One region of the Synechococcus sp. YX-04-1 genome, then DNA from elsewhere that is predicted to be linked to it. Evidence: predicted binding sites of a transcription regulator. Region 1 holds the regulator's gene; each other region holds the start of a gene.
What was found. Region 1 encodes NtcA, which controls nitrogen genes in cyanobacteria. Its sites were predicted from a motif close to GTANCNNNNGNTAC; they were not measured.
Positions count from the first base shown of each region.

Region 1 (6,827 bases):
CTCCCTTGTGGTTCACACCGGTCGAACCGCTGTGCTCTGCAGCGTCTGCTTGGAGGACAAGGTTCCCCGCTGGCGTAAGGGAGAAGGGTTGGGATGGCTCAGCGCCGAATACCGTCTGCTGCCCGGCTCCACCCCACAGCGGCAATCACGGGAGCTAATGAAACTCTCGGGTCGCACCCAGGAGATTCAGCGGTTGATCGGCCGCAGCCTGCGCGCCGTGATCGACATGGAGCGCCTTGGTGAGCGCACCTTGCTGATCGACTGCGACGTGATCCAAGCGGACGCCGGCACCAGGACGGCCTCGATCACCGGGGCTTGGCTTGCCCTGGACCAGGCCTGCCGATCACTGGTGGAACAAGGAGTCCTGGAGCAATCGCCCCTGGTCGACCAGGTGGCGGCCGTGTCCGTCGGCTTGGTGGATGGCCAGGCCTTGCTGGATCTGGACTACAGCGAAGACAGCCGAGCTGAGGTGGACCTGAATGTTGTGCAGGCCGGCGATGGACGTCTGTTGGAAATCCAGGGAACTGCTGAGGGAGCGCCCTTCAGCCGCAACCAACTCAATGAGCTGCTGGATTTAGCGGAGCCGGGAGTGTCATCCCTGATGCAGGCGCAACGCCAGGCCTTCAACGAGCACAGCAGCGTTACGTAATAACCGCTACATGGCGGCCACCGCCAGCTCCGTAACTTCGCCTCACCAGGGGGTTGTCATGACCAGTAGCCGAGGTTTCAGCCGATACGCCCCGCAGATGGTGGCTCCAGCTCCCAGCGCAGAGCCGGCCAACCGTTCTCTCCTGGAGATCATCCGGGATCTCGATGGCGCCAGCAGTGAACTGGTTGACCGCAACAAGACCATCTTCTTCCCCGGAGATCCCGCAGAACGGGTGTATCTGATCCGCCGGGGAGCCGTGCGCCTGTCCCGCGTTTACGAGTCGGGTGAAGAAATCACCGTGGCCCTGCTTCGCGAGAACAGCCTCTTCGGAGTGCTGTCCCTGCTGACCGGTCAAAGGTCCGATCGGTTCTACCACGCTGTGGCCTTCACCCGGGTCGAAATGGTGACGGCACCGGCGACCTCCGTGAAGGCCGCCATCGAAGCAGACACCAGCGTTGGCCTGCGCTTGCTGCAGGGTCTCTCCAGCCGAATTCTGCAGACCGAAACGATGATTGAAACCCTGACCCACAGGGACATGTCATCCCGGCTGGTGAGCTTCCTGCTCGTGCTGTGCAGGGATTTCGGCGTGGCAGATGAGCTGGGCATCACCATCGACCTACGCCTGTCCCATCAAGCCATCGCCGAAGCAATTGGCTCAACACGGGTCACAATCACGCGTCTGCTGGGAGACTTGCGTCAATCCGGTCTGGTTCAGATTGACCGCAAGAAAATCACCGTTCTGGATCCAATCGCTCTGGCCAAACGCTTCAGCTAAGCCGGCCATCGACCGACGGGTGCAGCCATGAGCGGCTGGGCACTGATCCTGGTTCTGCTGGTGCTCGGGGGCGTGCTGTCGACCCTGGGCGACCGTTTGGGCAGCCGCGTCGGCAAAGCGCGACTCAGTTTGTTCAGGATGCGCCCAAGGCGCACCGCCGTTTTGATCACGGTGCTGACCGGCAGCCTGATCAGCGCACTCTCGCTTGGCCTGATGCTGTTGGTGAGCCGGCAGTTGCGGGTGGGCCTGTTTGAACTGGATGCCCTGCAGGAGAAACTCCAGGACAGCCGGCAACAGCTGGAGGCAGCCGAGCGGGAACGGGACAAGACCCAAACGGAAACCAAGCGGATCGCCACTGAGCTCAAGCAATCGCAGCAACGGGCCAACACCCTGCGCCTTGAACTGGCTCCTCTTCAGAAAGAGCGGGCCCAACTCGAAGCTGAACGTGAACGCCTCAGCCAGGACATCGCCTCCCGCGATGCGGACATCCAGCGGACGGAAGCCGAACTCAACAGCGTTCGCAGCCGCATCCGTGCCGGTGAGCAGGAACTCAAGGAACTGGAACGCAATCTGGTCGCCCTGAGGCGTGGATCGGTGGTGATCAGCAGCGGACAGACCTTGGCGAGAGCAACGGTTCGACTCGATGCCCCAGACCAGGCGAAACAGGCTGTGGACAGGCTGTTGCAGGAGGCCAATCTCAACGCCTACGGGAAAGTGCGGCCTGGCGAAGCCCCCGAACGCCAGTTGATCCGCGTTCCGCGCAGCGATGTTGAACGCCTGCAAAGCATCATCCGCAAACCGGAGACCTGGGTGATCTCGCTGCGCTCCGCCACCAATGTGCTGCGGGGTGAAACAGCGGTGTACGCCTTCCCCGAGGTGCGTCCCAACCGGCCAGTGGCCCAACGCGGAGACGTGCTGGCCACCACCACACTGCCACCGGATGAACGCACGCCAGAGGGCATTCGCACACGACTGAACCTTCTCTTGGCCTCGGCCTATGCCGAGGTGCAGCGGAGAGGATCGCTGAGCGAGGGCCTTCAGTTCGATGGATCAGCCCTCTCCCAACTGGCCCAGACCCTGATGGAAGGACCCAGCCAAAGCGTTGGATTGGAAGTGATTTCCGCAGGGGTCAGCAACAGCGCCGATCCTGTCGTCGTCACAATTCAGCCATCCCCATGAAACGGGTGGCCGTTCTCGATCCAGGCCGCTGCAAATGTGGTCTTGTGCTGGCTGATCTTCAGCTCGGCCTCGTGCGCGAAGGGCATGTGCTGGACCCGGACGCTGTGGAACCCTGGCTGGAGAAGTGGAATCACGACCAAGCTCTCGACCGCATCCTGATCGGCGACGGCACGGGCAGCCGAGCCTGGATCAAGCAACTGGAATGGCTGGGCAATCTCACCGTGATTCCTGAACAGGGAACAACCCTGAGGGCAAGACAGCGTTACTGGACGTTGTGGCCGGCTCGAGGTTGGCGACGAATGCTGCCGGCAGGACTGCGCATTCCACCGGTGGATCTGGATGCCGTGGCCGCTTTGGTGATGCTCGAGGAGCACCTGCAGTGCCGCCTGAAATGGCCGGTGCCTGCTCCCACGTTCTCGCTCAGAACCTGGCCCTAACCATGAAGGTGTAGTCACCCCCCGGTTCCAGCCTGTAATCAGAACGCACCAGAAACCGCCGAAGGGCATCCTCAATCAGGGCTCGTCCCAAGGACGGCTCCACCATCAGTTCGCCGCGGTCAAAGGCCCAGGAGAACTGCCACTCGAAGCCTCCAGCCGAGACTTCACCCTCCACGCACTTGGCTTGAAAACACTGGCGGAGCACCCGCAAATGGGCCGTTGTCGCCGGGAGAGCCGGCATCAGTCGACTGGCTCCAGGTCATAGCGAAAACCGTTGATCCAGGTTCCAGCACGCTCAAAGCTCTGGCGCTGAAGACGTTGAATCCCGTCCAGAACAGCATCAAGAACAGCGCAGACACAAGGTTGCTCCACCTTGCTGAACGGGCCAAGAACATGGGACACCGTTCGAGCGCGACGCTCAGCAGGATTCTCAGCTGGTGCACCAATGCCGATCCGCAGCCTGGGAAACGCCTGAGTCCCGAGATGTTGAATGGTGCTGCGCAAGCCGTTGTGGCCACCGGCGCTGCCCTGGGCCCGCAATCGCAAACGACCGAGCGGAAGATCCATGTCGTCCACCAGCACCAGCAGTTGGTGGGGCTCCAGCCCGAACCAATCAAGGGCAGCACGAATCGCGCGTCCACTGTCATTCATGTAGGTCTGGGGCATCAGTAAGCGCAACCGCTGCTCACCCACCCCTGTATCTGCTGCAAGACCATGCAACTTGGCTTGCTGACGAAAACTGAATCCAGAGCGCTCACCCAAAAGCTCTAGGGCCATGAAGCCGATGTTGTGGCGAGTGCCTGCATATTTCTCCCCCGGATTGCCCAGTCCCACCACCAGCTTGAGATCAGTGGTCATACCGCTGGAACAACTCAGTCGCTGGGGGGAAGTTCTTCGGCCGTCTTCGCAGCCTCACCGGACACCTCCGGCTCAGCCATGGCTTTGTTGATCTCGCGCTCGAATTCCTTGGACGCGGATTGGAAGCCCTTCAGGGTTTTTCCGAGGGTCCGGCCAAGTTCTGGCAACCGTTTCGGCCCGAAGACCAAAAGAGCAACGGCGCCGATAACCGCCATTTCGGGGAGACCGACGCCGAAGATGTTCATGGGTGCTGATCAGCCGAGGCCGTTCCAGTTCACGTTGATGCCGTCGAGGATGAGGGACTTGTTGTACAGCTGAAGAATCACCAGCAGAAACACAAGAAACAGCACCATGAAGATGCCCATCACCGGAGTGGTGCCCCATCCGGGTACCACCTTGCCGTACTCGGAGTTAAGTGGGCGGAGAAGGTCTCCCAGACGGGTGCGTTGTGCCATGGCGACGCCGGGTCTCGGGTGGTTTGAAGTCTCGATACTGTAGGGGCCGACTCCGGTTCGGGGTTGATCCTGTCGAGAGATGTGATGGAAACGTCGTCCCCAGCCCTGTCCGTCGCCATTGGCGTGCTCGCCGTTTTGTTCGGACTCACCGGATTTGGCGTGTACCAGGCCTTTGGACCTCCATCAAAAGCACTCGACGACCCGTTCGACGATCACGAGGACTGATCAACCACCAGGGAGACGAGTTCTCCCGGAGCGATCACCACGGCATCAGCAGCATTGGAATCAGCTTGCCTGCGGACACTCCACCCCGCACCGGGGGTCCAACAGCAGCGCGCTGACCCCGCATTGAGCAGCTTCAGCAGGCAAGCGTCGACATGGCGCTCCAAGGCCACCGGCGTGAGTTGAAGCGGCAGCGATGGGAACCACTGACGCAGCTCCGCAGGCAAAGCCGCACACCACCCGGGCTCGCGAAACGCAATGGCCGCCTGCGGCACACCGGCATCACTCCAGGAGCCGGAGAACGGCATAAGGGCCAAACGCTGGCGATGCCACCCCTGATCAGCGCTGGGGTCAGGCCAGGTCGGACCCCGCAGCAGCGAAATGCCGAGTCGGTCTGAAGACCAATCCACACCCTGGGGACCGTCCAGCAACACAGCCATCCCGCCTCCGGGAGCTGGCGACTGCGAAGCGAACCAGGAGATCACAGGGACTTCCCAGCGGGCTTGTTCTCGAGCCGTCATAGGTTCAGCGGGCCGTTCGATCACCCCCCCGCTGGTGTCGGCAGCGATACGGACAGCAGGGGTCGCCAGTGGCAGGTCCAGGCGCAGCAGCTCATGGGTCTGACACCAGTCGACACTGCAGATCAGCTCCAACCAGGGCGTGTCGGCCTTCAGCCGCAGGTCCAGACGCATGCAACTGGCGCCGAGCTGGCGCCGCAGCACCAGATGGGCCACCAGGGGCCCCTGATCGAGCCATTCCACGACATCCATGGACATGACACCCAAGGGCTGGGATCGGTAGTCCGCCGCCAGATCCCAGGCATCCCAGAATTCGCCCCGGTCCCGATACCGCTCCAACTGCAGGGGGGACGACAACTGATTCCGTCCATCGCGATCCCGCAGAGCCAGCAGTCCTGCCGCGGAGACGTCAATATCGATCAGACCATTACCCACGCGCCAAACACCCGACCCAAGCGACGTGATGACCACAGGCTGACGGGGCTGAGCAGCGCCGGACGCCAACCCTGGTTCTCGCCGGAGCGGCACAGAACAAGTCCCGTGCTGACGCGGTAACTGCACCCAGGTGCCACCACCGGCAGCCGCTTGCTGCGGAAGTGAAACGGCGTTGGCTGACCACGACCCCACCGGAAGACGAACCAGAGGCGACCAGGAGGCCAAGGGCTGCAGACCCCACCAACTCCATTCCGCCGCTGTGCCCTTCGAACGAGGCAGCCTTGCCAGCCGCCGGTCGCGCTCACGGCGGGCCTGGCGCCGGGCCGAGCGCCAAACCGGTTCCGCCTGTTCAAACACCTCCGGGATCGAAGTTCCCGGAAGAATGTCGTGAAACTGCTGAAACAACAGCGGGCGCCAATCGCTGCCACCGCCATCCCGGCCGGCCATGGCCAACAGGGCCGAAACAGTGTCGGCTTCCCGCAAAAACCGTTCAAGCGTTCGGTTGTGGCGCTTCTGATCGGGACGGCTGGTGGCGCAACCGCGGTGCAACTCCAGGAAGAGCTCATCACGCCACACCGGCCAGGCCTGATCGTCCTGCTCCAGGCTTGTCAGGAACTCCCGCACCGTGCCGGCACGGGCGGGCAGGGCGGCTGCTTGCCCCTCCCAGAGCTCGATCTGCGCCAGCAACTCCTCGGTGGGGCCACCACCGTGATCACCAACGCCCGGAATCCAGAGCGCCGCCTCCAGCCCCGTGGCCTTATGCCATGCCCGCTGCTCTCCCAGCATCTCCACAGGATCAGCTCGACGTCCGATCGGCGGCAGCATCAGGCTGCGCAGTTCAGACCGTCCCCGTCCGCGCCAGCGGAACAAACGATGGGGGAAAGGGTTCTCAGCATTCCAGGCCAGCTTGTGGGTGCAGAACCAGCGCACACCGGTGGCTGCCGCCACCGCAGGCAGGCCAGCAGCGAAGCCAAAGCTGTCCGGCAACCAGGCCAGCTCATGGGTCCATTCCGGGAAGCGGCGCCGGCTGTCGTCCTGACCGAGAACAAACTGATTCCACAACGACGCCGTGCTGACCAGCACACAGTCGGTCTCCACCCAGGGGCCGTTGATCGGTTCCCAGCGACCGGCGCGGCTGGCCACCTGGATCTCCGCGAACAGAGCCGGGCGATGTTGCTCCATCCACGCGTAGAGGGCCGGCGTGGAATGGGCAAAGCGCAGCTCGGGCCAGCGACGCATCAAAGCCAACGCTGATCGGAAGGTGCGTTCAGCGGCCTGCCAGGTATCGGCGACCGGCCA
Region 1 is NZ_JAUONZ010000001.1:35,197-42,023, forward strand. It holds gene rph (ribonuclease PH) at 1-649, shown strand, start outside; gene ntcA (global nitrogen regulator NtcA) at 708-1,424, shown strand; gene Q3Y53_RS00220 (DUF3084 domain-containing protein) at 1,452-2,603, shown strand; gene Q3Y53_RS00225 (resolvase) at 2,600-3,040, shown strand; gene Q3Y53_RS00230 (DUF3146 family protein) at 3,024-3,281, opposite strand; gene pth (aminoacyl-tRNA hydrolase) at 3,281-3,898, opposite strand; gene Q3Y53_RS00240 (TatA/E family twin arginine-targeting protein translocase) at 3,913-4,143, opposite strand; gene psbH (photosystem II reaction center phosphoprotein PsbH) at 4,153-4,353, opposite strand; gene psbN (photosystem II reaction center protein PsbN) at 4,438-4,578, shown strand; gene Q3Y53_RS00255 (glycoside hydrolase family 38 C-terminal domain-containing protein) at 4,566-6,827, opposite strand, start outside.

Region 2 (6,827 bases), 350 kb from region 1:
GACCGAGCACGATGAAAAGCTGGAGCGTGAGCTCGCTGCTGAATTGGGTGCCCGCTGATCCATCCATGAACGAGGAAGCCGTTCTCTGGGAACGGCTCGCCCGATCACGACGCGCTCCATTGGAGCCTTCTTGGCTGGGGGAGGTCTACTCCCCCAGCCTTTCTGTTGATCTGCGACGAGCCCTCTGCGAAAAACTGGGGATGCAAGCCGAGCGCGGCTGGCCCGTGATTCAAGAACTCCTCGCTAGCCATGGGGTTCTGCCCGATTTAGTGATGGCAGCAGGGCTATGCCACCAGAGTGAGGCCCGAGATTGGTTGTTGGCTCAACTCGAGCAAACTTCGGACGATGAGGACGCCAATCTGATGGTGGTTCAGGCTCTGGCTTGCTGGGGCGCCGAAGTTCCGCAATCCGTGGTGGTGAATTGCCTGCATCACCCAGGCCAACTGCACCGACTGGCCGGCCTGCAACTGCTCAGCTTCCGGTCCCACTGCCTTGACGACGATGAACTGCTGCAGTTCTGCCAAGAGGTGTTGAATGATTTTCGCGATCCAGTCGTTGTGGCGGCCATTCGGGTTCTGCAACGCCGCGATGGCGCGTTGATCAGCGAAAAGCTGGCAGACCTGTGTCGCAACGGTTCACTGCCTGTTGCCGAGGCCGCGTTCCGCGCGCTCGGTTGTATCGCCACACCTGCCAGTCAGCGTTGTCTTCTGGAGTTGAGCCAGGACCTGAATGACGAAAATCGACGCAAGATGGCCAGCACCCAACTAAGCCAACAGTTCCGCCAATAAAAAGGCCCCGCTGTTGCGGGGCCATGATGCCCTCAATCAAGGCATTTGGTTGTTCACCACTTTTTGTAAGGCAGGAACTTGCCGCACATGGTGATTTTGACGCGATCACCCTTAGGATCCTCCACTTTGTCGACATCAAGCGTGAAGTCGATCGCGCTCATGATGCCGTCACCAAAATGTTCCTGAATAACATCTTTCAGAGGCATTCCATAGACCTGCATGATCTCGTAGAAGCGATAGATCAAGGGATCAGTGGGAATCACAGGATCGAGGCTTCCCTTGGTGGGGAACTCCTGCAAAGCGGCGGTGATGGCCGGATCAAGGGAGAGCAGCTCAGCCAGCTTTTCAGCCTCTTCCTTGGAGGCCGTGGCTTGTCCATAGAACAAGGAAGCAATCCAGACCTCATCGAGGCCCATGGCCGACTCCAGATCGGCAAAGCTCATTCCCTTGGCTTTCTTGGCGGCCATCAAGGTCGCGGTGACGGTCTCCTGAGAAGGAGCTGACAACGACGGGGTCGAAGGAACAGCTGAAACAGTCATGATTGAACGAAAAGTTGTTATGGCCGCTTCAAAAACAGCGTTCCAAGCTGGAACGTCTCAGCAGCAAAGAAACTGTTGCGCAAACGCAGGCTTAACAATGAAGCATCAGCTACAAAACAACAGCCTATTTTGAAGCAACAAGCACAGCAAACAGACCCATGATGCGGGTCAAATTAGTTAGAGAAGAAATTTGAAATGAGCCAATTTTTCCAATCCATGGCAACCCTGCTTCAGGCGCAATTCCTTCCTCCAATAACAGCGCCCCAACTGATCCTGGAACGGCTCTATTACGCCGAAGGACGCCACCACCCTGAGCATCCACGTCATGGCAGCTTCGAAGGGTTATCACGGCTGAGCAGGCCCTGAGCTTTCGTAGCAATTGCTACCCCTGCCGGGTGAGTCGCTCCTGAAGACTGGCCACAGCTTGAGGCCGGACCTTTGACGAGCGCAGTTCTCTCCGGCCGCGACCGCTTCAAGCAGCACCTGCGCAAGGTGGGAAGCGGCGAACACACCAGCAAAGGGATGAGTCGCGAGGAAGCGGCTGATGCCATGGAGCTGATGCTGCAGGGCGAAGCGACGCCCGCACAGATCGGCGCCTTCCTGATTGCCCATCGCATCCGACGACCCGAGCCCCAGGAACTCACGGGGATGCTCGACACCTACCGAACCCACGGACCGGTGCTGCAATCCACCGCTGGCAGTCGAACACCGCTCTGTTTCGGCATGCCCTATGACGGGCGCACGCGCACAGCGCCGATATACCCGCTCACCGCGCTGGTGCTGCTGGCCTGTGGTCAGCCGGTGGTTCTGCAGGGCGGTGACCGGATGCCGATCAAATACGGCGTCACCGCTATTGACCTGTTCCGCCTTCTCAATCTCGACCTCACAGGTCTGCCGATCAGCGCCGTTGCAGAGGGGTTCCAGCAGAACGGCTTCGCCCTAATCCACCAACCGGATCACTTCTCCATCGCGGAAACCCTGATCGGCTACCGCGAGGAACTGGGCAAGCGTCCCCCGGTTGCCAGCCTGGAACTCCTCTGGACACCCCATCAAGGCGACCATCTTCTCGTGAGTGGCTTTGTCCACCCACCAACAGAAGCCCGCGCCTGGGAAGCCCTGAAGCAAGCCGGAGAAACCGATGTCCTCACCGTGAAAGGGTTGGAAGGAGGAACCGACCTGCCCATCGGCAGGGCCTGCATCACGGCCCGGGTGCGGAACGGCGAAGCGGAACGATTGATCCTGCACCCCCGGGACCATGGCTGTCACGACGCCGATGTGGAATGGACTGACGACAACACCTGGGCCGATCAGGCGCGAAACGCACTGCAGCACAAAGGCCCTCTTTGCGACGCCGTGCGCTGGAACGCCGGCGCCTATCTGTGGTTCTCCGGCTGCTGTGAATCCCTGGAACAAGGCATTCAACGGGCAGCGTCTGCTCTGCAAACGGGCCAGGCCCAAGCCATGCTCGATCAACTCTGCGCTTGGCGGAGCAGCTTGACCATCCGATAGCGCTCGAACGGAACGCCTCCAATCAGGATCGTCTCCGGCGTTTCCACACACCAGCCACGTCGCTCCAGCAACGGTCGGCTGAACTGGCTGGCCTCCGTTCGCAGATGCCGGACGCCGGACGCCAGCGCATCCGCCTCAATCCGGTTCAGAAGCGCACTGCCATGCCCCCGCCTCGACGCACAACCACGGCAATAGAGCAGCGACAAACGATCTTCGGGATGGCGGATCGCAAACGCTGAACCATCGGTGGTGAGCCATCCCGAGCCTTCCCGAAAACTCGCGTCGAGCACGCCAGGCAACCAAGCCAGGGCCGCCCAAGCCCTGACTTGTTCATCTGAATAAAGGAGGGGAGCCTGCGATTCGATCGCATCGGCATAGATCTCCCGCAACAGCGGTTGATCCTCCGGAGCAATCGGACGCAAAGCCATGGCAGCCGCCTGTTGGAATGTGAGTCTCTCCTGCGTGGCAGCAAGCTTGCAGCGTCCTCGGATTCCCACACTGCTCAGCGCGTTTCTCACGCTGCTTAACGACCGGCTCAGCGAAAGCATTGTTTTTCCGCTGTTGCCCTTTCTCCTCGCCCAGTTCGCCCCAGACGGACGAACCCTGGGTTTGTTGGCGGGAAGCTATGCCCTCGCTCAGTTCCTGGTCACCCCATTGATCGGCGCGCTGAGTGATCGGTACGGCCGCCGCCCCGTGATCAGCATCTGCGTCGCAGGATCCGTGGTGGGACTCGGCCTGTTTGCAGTGACGGTTTCACTGCCTTGGCCCAGCCAAAGCCTGCTTCCCCTGTTGCTGCTGTTCGCAGCTCGGATCATTGACGGCATCAGTGGCGGTACGGCAGCGACGGCCAGCGCCGTGCTGGCGGACATCACTCCTCCCGACAAGCGGGCCCGTGCCTTCGGCTTGATCGGCGTGGCCTTTGGCTTGGGGTTCATCCTTGGGCCCTTCGTTGGCGGGCAACTGGCCCAGGTGGCGGTGTCCCTTCCCGTTTGGGTGGCCACAGGCTTCGCTGCTCTCAACCTCTTGGTGGTGCTCAATCTGCTGCCGGAAACCCATCCTCAGGACTCGCGCAAAAGCCTGCCCAGAAAACGCGACCTAAATCCTTTTGCACGACTCAGCCAGGTGCTGATGAACCCCAGCGTGGGGCGACTGTGCGGAGCCTTTTTCCTGTTCTTTCTGGCCTTCAACGGGTTCACCGCCATCCTGGTGCTCTATTTCAAGCAACGCTTCGGCTGGGGCCCTGAACTGGCCACCACAGCGTTCCTTGTCGTGGGGGTCGTCGCCACCGTGGTCCAAGGAGGGCTAATCGGGCCCCTGGTGAAACGGTTTGGTGAATGGCGTCTGACCTTGCTGGGCCTGGGCCTGGTGATCATTGGATGCCTGCTGATCCCGAGCGTCGGTGCATCCGATCGGGCCGGCGCGATCTTCACAGCCGTCGGCATCCTGGCCCTGGGCACCGGCCTGGTCACACCAAGCCTGCGCAGCCTGGTGTCACGGCGCCTAGGTCGGGAGGGGCAAGGCAGCGCCCTCGGCAGCCTTCAGGCCCTGCAGAGTTTGGGCAGTTTTCTCGGTCCACCCTTGGCGGGATTGAGCTACGACCTTCTGGGTCCAGTGAGCCCCTTTGCCGCAGCGGCAACCGTGTTGGTGATCGTGATCGGCCTAGTGGCCGGCAGCCCTCTGCCGGACATCTCCGACACACAACCAAGCCAGTCCTGATTGCTACGTTTCGGCTAACGACACCAGCGCCGAGACGTTCAGCCCATGTGCGCAGCAGCATTAGCCCCGGAGCACTACATCAACCGGGAGCTGAGCTGGATAGCCTTCAACGAGAGGGTGCTGGCCCAGGCCCTGGATCCGCGCACACCTCTGCTCGATCAAGCCAAGTTCAGCGCCATCTTCAGCAACAACCTCGACGAATTCTTCATGGTTCGCGTGGCGTCACTGAAGTCTCAGGTGGAGGCGGGCGTCAGCAAACCGAGTGAGGACGGGAAGTCACCCCTGGAGCAACTGCTGGCGATCCGAGAGCGACTGATTCCCCTGCTGCGAGAGCAACAGGTGCATTACCGCCAACATCTGAGGCCGAAGCTGCTCGAGCACAAGGTTGAGCTACTCGATTACAAACAGCTCAACGACGACCAACGCCAGTGGGTTGATAACACCTTCCAGACGTCGGTGTTTCCGGTGCTCACACCCCTGGCTGTGGACCCCGCCCATCCGTTCCCCTTCGTCAGCAACCTGAGCCTGAACGTTGCCGCCGTGGTTGTTGATCCAGAAACAGGACAACGACAATTTGCACGGGTCAAAGTTCCCCAGAAAAATCTTCCTCGCTTCATCGCCATCCCGTCAGACCTGAGCGGCCAGGAGCACAAACCCGTTCACACTGCCATTGCTCTCGAACAGGTGATCGCCTTCAACCTGAAGGAGCTGTTCCCTGGCATGACAATCGAAGGGCACTACTTCTTCCGAGTGACCAGGGATGCAGATCTGGAACTGAGGGATCTGGAAGCTGATGACCTGATGCTGGCCTTGGAACAAGGGCTGCGAAAACGACGAATGGGCGGAGAGGTGGTGCGCCTCGAAGTTCCCAACGAGATGCCTCAGGACGTGGTGGAGATGCTGATGACGGGACTCAGCGTTGAAGTGGAAGACCTCTATGTCATCGATGGCCCCCTGGGGCTGGACGACCTGCTCAGCCTGACTTCACTACCGCTACCGAACCTCAAGAGCCGAAGCCACGGGGGCCAGACACCAACGTTGCTTGCCCGCAGTCAGCAACACCTGGTGGAAGAAGGAGCGATCAAGCCGGATGAATTCGAATCCATTTTTTCGGTGATTCGCCGTCAGGACATCCTTCTGCACCATCCCTACGAACTGTTCTCGACAACCGTCGAAGAGTTCATCAACCAGGCAGCGGACGATCCCCAGGTGATGGGCATCAAGATGACGCTCTACCGCACGTCAAAAGATTCCCCGATCATCGCTGCACTAATCCGAGCCGCCGAAAACGGCAAGCAGGTGATGGCCCTTGTGGAATTGAAAGCGCGATTTGACGAAGACAACAACATCCAATGGGCCCGGCACCTGGAGCAGTCCGGGGTTCATGTTGTTTACGGGGTGCTCGGGCTAAAAACCCACACCAAGATTGTTCTGGTGGTGCGCAAGGAAAAGGAGAAGCTTCAGAGCTATGCGCACATCGGAACGGGCAACTACAACTCCAAAACCTCCAAGCTCTACACCGACCTGGGCCTGCTCACAGCCAACCAGGAACTGGGGCAAGACCTGGTGGAACTGTTCAATTACCTCACCGGTTTTTCCAAGCAGCAAAGTTTTCGTCGCCTGCTCGTGGCCCCCGTCACCCTGCGGAAAGGCATGGAACTGTTGATCCGCCGCGAAATTGAACATGCCCAGCAGGGCCAAGAGGCCGTAATCCGAGCAAAAATGAACTCCCTGGTGGACCCAACGATCATTGCGCTTCTTTATGAAGCGTCCCAAGCCGGAGTCAGGATCGAATTGATCATTCGCGGCATGTGCAGCCTCTATCCCGGTCGCGAAGGACTGAGTGAAAACATTCGGGTGATCAGCATCATCGGCCCATTCCTGGAACACTCGAGAATCTTCTCGTTCGCCAACGGCGGCGCTCCGGAGGTTTACATCGGTAGTGCCGACTGGATGAGCCGCAACCTCGACCGCCGCATTGAAGCGGTCACACCGATCGAACATCCAGAACATCGCCAGAAACTAGAACGCCTGCTGCAGCTGTACTTCAATGACAACCAGGGAGCCTGGGACATGGAGAGCGACGGCACATTTGTGCAGCGCAAACCGGAAAATGGTGACTCAGAACGTAATTCCCAGATGCAATTGGTCAAGGAATGGAGCAACGGCATCCAATCCTTGTGATTCTTTTGATTTTGAGAAGTGAATGCGTCTGTGACGTCCGATACACAACATTGCTTCAAAAACAAACTTGAAGCGGCCACGATCACAGCCA
Region 2 is NZ_JAUONZ010000001.1:387,103-393,929, reverse strand. It holds gene Q3Y53_RS01970 (formate/nitrite transporter family protein) at 1-58, shown strand, start outside; gene Q3Y53_RS01965 (HEAT repeat domain-containing protein) at 66-788, shown strand; gene cynS (cyanase) at 842-1,327, opposite strand; gene Q3Y53_RS01955 (cyanate hydratase) at 1,523-1,693, shown strand; gene Q3Y53_RS01950 (anthranilate phosphoribosyltransferase family protein) at 1,766-2,836, shown strand; gene Q3Y53_RS01945 (GNAT family N-acetyltransferase) at 2,797-3,264, opposite strand; gene Q3Y53_RS01940 (MFS transporter) at 3,263-4,552, shown strand; gene ppk1 (polyphosphate kinase 1) at 4,598-6,736, shown strand.
Region 2: cynS (cyanase) is a predicted target of NtcA. The motif match lies at 1,427-1,440, and genes of this name have one in related genera.

Region 3 (6,827 bases), on a different contig from region 1:
ATCCTCGAATCCCACTATCAGCAGTGGGACATCCTTGAGCACATTCGCCTTATCGATCAAGACCGCTATCGCTACCGCGCCATCTACAGCTGGGAGAACGGTGAGCTCTCGATTGTTGAGCACCATCACGAGATTCGAATGTCCGATCCCCTGCCGCCAATCGAGGACGACTGAACGGCGCCGTTGTGTTGATGGCCCAGTTCAACAACCGCGCCTAAGCCTCGGCCAGCTTTGGCATGGGCGGTAAGTTGCCGAAAATTGACGCTGCCCGGGAACCAAGGTGATTCGTCGTTCATTTGCTGCCGCAGCTCTTTTGCTGGCAGCCCCCTTGCTGTCACCCGCAACGGCTCTGGCACAGTCCTCCAATGACAAGCCCACTCCTGCCACAGCCATGGAGGTCAACACCTATGGCGTGATGTCGATTGCCACCTTCTGTGAGGCAAGGGCTCAAAAGATTGATTTCAGCAAGTCTTTGGCCGTGGCTCTTGCTGGTCAGTTGCATGTGATTTATGGCAAGCACGGTGGTTTGCTTCCCGGCAGCAAAGAGCCCTTGCCAGAGAAGCAATTTCTCAATAATGCAGGATTCATGATTGTTGGAGGAGCGCTGAAGTTCTGCCCTAAATCAGTCCCCGCAGCAGAAAAGGCTCGTTTTGAAAAAGCTGCTGCCTCATTGAAGCCCTCCAAAAAATAATTCTTTTTCAGTCTTCAGTACTTGCAACGTCTGGCCGATCAGGTCAGACGTTTTTTTGTTCGTATTTTCTGTTGTCTTCTGCCCTTTGACGTCTGGCCTCTTGGCTGAACTGTCTCGCCTGAAACGCCTCGGTTTTGAGGTTCGTCCGTCAGGATCACTCCGTGCTCGCGTCGTTAGGCCATGACTGCTGCTACTTCGATTCGTCTGGCGGACTACACGCCATGGGCGTTTGAGCTCCCCGCCATCGCCCTGGACGTGAACATCCAGAGCGACCATGTCGTTGTGTCATCCAGGCTCAGCCTTAAGCCGCGCCGGTCCGGAGAGCCCCTGGTGCTGTGCGGCATCGATCTGGCCATCGAATCCCTGGCGATCGATCAGACGCCTTTGCAGCCCGAGGATTACAGCTTCACCGACGGACGCCTCTCCATTCCCAACGTGCCGGGCCAGCCGTTTGTGCTGGAGACCTGTTGTCGTTTGGACCCCTACTCCAACAGTTCGCTCGAAGGCTTGTATGCCAGTGGTGGTCTGCTGAGCACCCAGTGCGAGGCCGAGGGATTCCGGCGCATCAGCCTTCATCCCGATCGTCCGGATGTGCTGAGCCGATGGCAAGTGCGGATTGAGGCCAGTCGCAGCAGCTGCCCTGTGCTGCTGAGCAATGGCAATGCGGTTCAAGAGGAATCCGTTGGCGCTGATCGTCATGCGGTCACTTGGGATGATCCCTTCCCCAAGCCCTCCTATTTATTCGCCCTGGTGGCCGGGGACCTCAGAGAGATTCGTGATCACTACACAACGGCTTCGGGCCGGCAGGTCACCCTGCGATTGCATGTGGAGGAGGGGGATGAACCCTTTACGGCCCACGCCATGGCTTCATTAAAGCGATCCATGCAGTGGGATGAATCGGTTTACAACCTTGAATATGACCTTGATGAATACAACATCGTTGCCGTCCGTCACTTCAACATGGGCGCGATGGAGAACAAGAGTCTGAATATTTTCAACTCAAAGCTTGTACTAGCTGATGCGGAAACAGCCACCGATGCTGAGCTTGAACGCATCGAAAGTGTGATTGCCCATGAATACTTTCATAACTGGAGTGGAAATCGCATCACATGCCGGGATTGGTTCCAGCTGTCGCTCAAAGAAGGCCTGACGGTTTTTCGTGATCAATGCTTCACCGCAGATCTGCATTCGGAAGCGGTTAAGCGCATTGAAGATGTTGCGATGTTGCGCAACACCCAATTTCGTGAGGACGCAGGCCCCACGGCGCACCCGGTGAAGCCAGCGGAATACCAGGCGATCGATAACTTCTACACAACAACCATCTATGAAAAAGGTGCGGAATTGATCCGCATGCTGCGCACCCTGCTTGGACCCGATCGGTTCATGAAGGGAATGGAGGTTTATGTGCAACGTTTCGATGGGACGGCCGCCACGACGGAAGACTTTGTTCAGGCGATCGCTGATGGCGCCACCAGCCAGGGCGAGCCCCTTGGCTTTGATCTGGAACGTTTCAAGCGCTGGTACCACCAGGCAGGAACTCCGGAACTCAGCATTGATCGGCAGTGGAACCCCGAATCGGGTCAGCTGACGGTCGACTTGCACCAGGCGACGCCTCCGACGCCGGGGCAAGCGGACAAACAGCCCCTGGTGCTGCCGGTTGCCCTGGCCCTGGTGGCTGAGCAAGGCCGTGTTGGTGAGGAGCAGCTTTTGGTGATGGAGGCTGAACGCGCCAGCATCACCCTGCAGGGCCAGCCTGGCGACACCCCCCCTGCCCTTTCGGTGCTGCGTCGCTTCTCGGCGCCGGTCCACGTGCGTCTGGAGCAGCCGCTGGAGGAGTGCCTCCAGCTGTTGGCTTCCGATGATGACCCCTTCTGTCGCTGGGATGCGGCCCAGCGCCTGGCACGCCAGGTGTTGTTGGCACGGGCTGAAAAACAGCCGCAGCCTGCCGTGGAGGCGGCACTGATTCAGGCCTTCGATCAGAGGATCTGCGCCTATGACGGCGGTGATGGCATGGACCTGGCGGCGCTGCTGGCGCTGCCGGGAATGGCGGAACTGGAGGCGTTGCAATCCCCGGTGGATCCGCTGGCGCTGGATCAAGCCTTTCGGGCGTGGTCTCAGGAGATGGGCGTTCAACTGCAGTCGTCCCTGCGCCGACTCCTAGAGCTGGCCCGAGCTGACTGGACCTTGGCTTGGCCATCTGGTCAGGGCGGCCGTGCCCTGACGGCCTTGGCCTGGCGCTGGCTTGCCGCGGCGGGCGATGCCACAGTTAAAGCGGAGGCGTTGGCGGCGGTTTCCGGTCCCTCGATGACCTTGGCGCGTGGGGCCCTGCGGGCCTTGCTGCCGCTGGAAGGCGCTGAGCGTGAGCAGGCGTTGGCGCTGTTCTACGACCGTTGGCAGGACAAGCCTGTGATCCTGGACGCCTGGTTTGCGATGGAGGCATCAGCTCCCAGGTCCAACGCTTTGGAGCGGGTTCAACAGCTTTTGGAGCACCCGCGCTTCGATCCCCTCGCGCCTAATTCCCTTCGCGCTGTTCTCGGTGGATTCACTTCCAATGTTCAGGCATTTCATGCCGCCGATGGCAGTGGTTACCGGTTCATGGCGGAGCAAATTGCAGCGGTCGATTCCCGCAATCCGATCACCGCGTCACGGATGGCCAAGGTGTTCAGCCGCTGCGGCAGTTACGGCCCCGAGCGCCAAACCATCATGCGTCAGGCCATTGACCAGTTGGCCGCCAAGCCCTTGTCGGCGAACACGGCCGAGGTGGTGCAATTGCTCACGACGTGACCACCACCAGCACGATTACCGCGATCAGCAGGATCACCAGCCAGCGTTTTTTAGTTCCGGTGCTGCGACGGCTGCTGCCCGGTGCGGAACGCCCGGCTCGGCTCCCGGCCGCCAGGCCGCAGTTCTGACAGACCAGCCGACCGGCCATGGATCGGTCGGCAAGAAACCGGCGGCTTCCGCAGTTCTGGCAGACGGTGACGGCCAAGGTCTCTCGATCAGCGTTTCACCAGCTTGCCTGGCCTTGGTGAGTCAGGCAGGCACTCACTGATTCAGTCCCGCTCCCAGCCGTCGCAGCCGGCTTTGGAGCGTTGGCGTTTGGTGTGCCGGTAGCTCTCGTTCTGTTGAGCCAGAGCGTCACTGGCCGCAGCAACGGCTGTGCTGTCACCGCTTTCAGCAATGATCAAACGATTGATCGCCATGGCGTTGCCCAGGCGGTTCAGCACCTGATCGATTAGGCGGCACTGATCAAATTCGGCGCGCCCCGCAGCCGGGATCCCCAACAGGACGAGGCTCCAACACGCAGCACGCCAGCCTTTCATCGATCAGCTCAGGGGCTGTAGGTGATGGTGCACTGATAGCGGCTGCTGGCTCCCACATCAATGCTTTTGCAGTGTGTGTCGGAAATCGTTGCCCCTTTGGGGATCACCCGCATCGCCTCAGCGGTGGCGAACTGCTTGGACGGCCCTTGGGCTGTGGCCCGCTTGCCGCCCGCAAGAGCCATGGATTCCAAAAGGAGGCTGGCCATCAATAGAGCCACGTGTCGCATCGTCAGCGCCCGATGGGATTGTTTCTCCATTCGGTTTACTCAGAATGAGTTCAGGTGACAGCCTTTCTGCGTTCAGCAGCCGCCTCGGCACCAGCGTTGGCGTTGCGGTTTTGGTTCAGCGTTGACTGCGGTTCGTTGATTCAGGCTGGGAACTGGAGGTGGCGGCAATAACGCTGCGGGCTGAACGGGAAGACGTCTCGATCCCCATGCGGCATCAAAGGGAACCACCACGAGAGGGATAGGTTCCGCACTTTTTGCCGGCCAGGCCAAAGCACTGGACGCGATCAGGACTGTGATCAGAAGTCTCATCGCGCCATTTTTGCCGATCCTGTGGCGTCATGCCGTCACGTCGGCTGCCTTCTCAGTGCCCCAGCCCAACGCCTTCTCAGACTTTGGAGTAAGAGACGCCGCGGTAGGTCAGAGCAACAGAATTGCGAACGGATTGGATTTGCTCAGCGCGATAGCTTTTTCCCATGTATTTCAGTTGGATTGTTGGCCTCGTAGATACTGTTTCTGTCTTTGCATATTTGTTGCCCAAGAAAGTGAGTTCCATTGAGTAAATAGGGATGGATTAAAACTTTTTGAGTTCTACGTCGTTGTAAAAAAGCCGCAAGGTTCCACTTGATACCTTGTCCTTTAGCAATTGTTAAGGCTGCGTCGGTTTGATACAAGTCCTGCTCTCCAGCCCCGTCTTGACAGGTGAAAGGGGGTTGATGCCAGTTGTGGGATGTTGTGTTGGTTGTTGTGAAGCGGTTGAAATATTTGTTGGTTTTGCTCGTGCTGTTCAACTTGTCTTGATTGAGTCTCTCAGGCTTGAGGCTTGGGGTGTTCCTTGTTTTGCGCTGTGCTGCAACGCTGGCATGCAGTAATTCTGTCTTTGTGGTGTTCCGGCAGCGTCAGCCGAAAAGGGTCCACGTCGAATTCATAGCCGCAGGAGCAGCGGGCGTGGAACTTCAGTTTTTTCGCTTTTTTGAGTCGTTTCAAAAGGGTGACATTGCCAAAAACTTGCTCTGGCTTGAATCGCTCCAGCTTGGTGCGTTCTTCGGGGGCATCTTTGACCCGTGCCTTGTGCAGGGCGTTGCGCACGGAGTTTTCACTGCCTTTGCCCAGGATTTTGGGGATCTGAAGGATTGATCGCCCTTCCTGCAGATACAGCCGCTTGATCTCTTCGATCTCAGCACTTGTGAAGCCAGATTTCTTGCCCACCTGCTTCCTTCTTTTGATTTGAGTCTCTCAGGCGGCGCGCAAGCGCCATCCACGTTTTCGACGGCGAAATGTCAGCCTGTCGAGATGATTCCACTGGACCCACTACTGCAACGGCTGGCCGGGGTTGCCGGCATGGAGGGCGGCTCGAAGCGTCTTGTTGTTGTGCTGGGCCAGCTGGGAGATTTCGACTCGATCGAATACGCCCAGGCGTTGGTGCCGCGGCTCCCCCAGTTGGCGGCGCTTGGGGTCAAGGTTCAGCTGTTCGGCATCGGCAATGCCGCCAGCGCCGAGCGGTTTGCTGCCTTCACCGGGTTCCCCCTGCAGCAGCTGATCGCTGATCCATCACCGCTGTTGCATGAATCCCTGGGGTTGGAGGCCGGCTTGAAACTGCCCGGTGGGCCCTGGCCTGGCTTTTTACTGATGTGCGCCGGCGTGGGCTCGCCGGGCACCCTGCGCGAGGTGCTGCGCGGCTACACCGGGGATCGCTCGGCTGCCCAGATCTTCGACGACGACGAGTTGGTTGAGGCGTTTCCTCTGCCGCGCTTCCGAGGTGCTCTGTTCCGCCGGGCTGGTGGCGAGGGGTTCCAGCGGCCGTTTGAGCTCGCCACCAAGCGTCTGCGCAACATGAACGAAGTGCTCAGCAACTGGCGCACCTATGTGCCCTGTGACGACTACATCACCCAGCGCGGCGCCACCGTTCTGCTCGATGGGGATGACAGCGTGATCTACTCCCACCGCGATCTAAGCCTGCTCGGCTACTCAGCCACCATGGAACGCCCCCTGGCGTTTCTCGATGAGGTTTTGTCTGAGGGCTGAGCTCAATCGGCTGTCTTCAAGCGGCGGAAGGCTCGCGATACACCGCAAGAGCTGCCACCAATCCCCCGATGAAGCCTGCGCTGTGGCCGATCCAGCTCACGCCGGCGGGTGAAACGCCGGGGATCAACGCGATCAGGGCTGAGCCGTAGAGCCAGAACGCCACCAGGCCTAGGACGATGGACAAAATGCGACGTTCCAGCCAGCCGATCAGCAGCAGGTAGCCCAGCAGTCCGTAAACCACGCCCGAGAGTCCATGGCTGCGGGCCGGCCAGAACAGGGCGACGGGAATGTTGATCAGCAGCACCGACAGCCAGACGCTCAGGTAATCGCGCATCCCCCGGCTGAGCACCAGCCAGCTCAGGGGCAGAAACGCCAGGCTGTTGGAGATCAGATGCCCCAAGCCGGCATGGCTGAATGGCGCTGTGATGACCCCCCACCACGGTTGATCCGGGCCCATTGGCAGGTTCCACTGCCCCGCAAAGATCAGTTGGTCGATCAGCTCCTGCCCCCAGGCCAACGCCAGGATCAGCAGGGGCAGCAGCAGTCGAGCGCGCATCGTCTTGC
Region 3 is NZ_JAUONZ010000005.1:84,679-91,505, forward strand. It holds gene Q3Y53_RS09830 (hypothetical protein) at 1-174, shown strand, start outside; gene Q3Y53_RS09835 (cAMP phosphodiesterase) at 392-691, shown strand; gene pepN (aminopeptidase N) at 872-3,475, shown strand; gene Q3Y53_RS09845 (TFIIB-type zinc ribbon-containing protein) at 3,465-3,680, opposite strand; gene Q3Y53_RS09850 (hypothetical protein) at 3,745-3,975, opposite strand; gene Q3Y53_RS09855 (hypothetical protein) at 4,023-4,220, opposite strand; gene Q3Y53_RS13130 (DUF4278 domain-containing protein) at 4,627-4,794, opposite strand; gene Q3Y53_RS09865 (hypothetical protein) at 5,049-5,447, opposite strand; gene Q3Y53_RS09870 (AhpC/TSA family protein) at 5,532-6,263, shown strand; gene Q3Y53_RS09875 (rhomboid family intramembrane serine protease) at 6,280-6,819, opposite strand.
Region 3: Q3Y53_RS13130 (DUF4278 domain-containing protein) is a predicted target of NtcA. The motif match lies at 4,856-4,869, and genes of this name have one in related genera.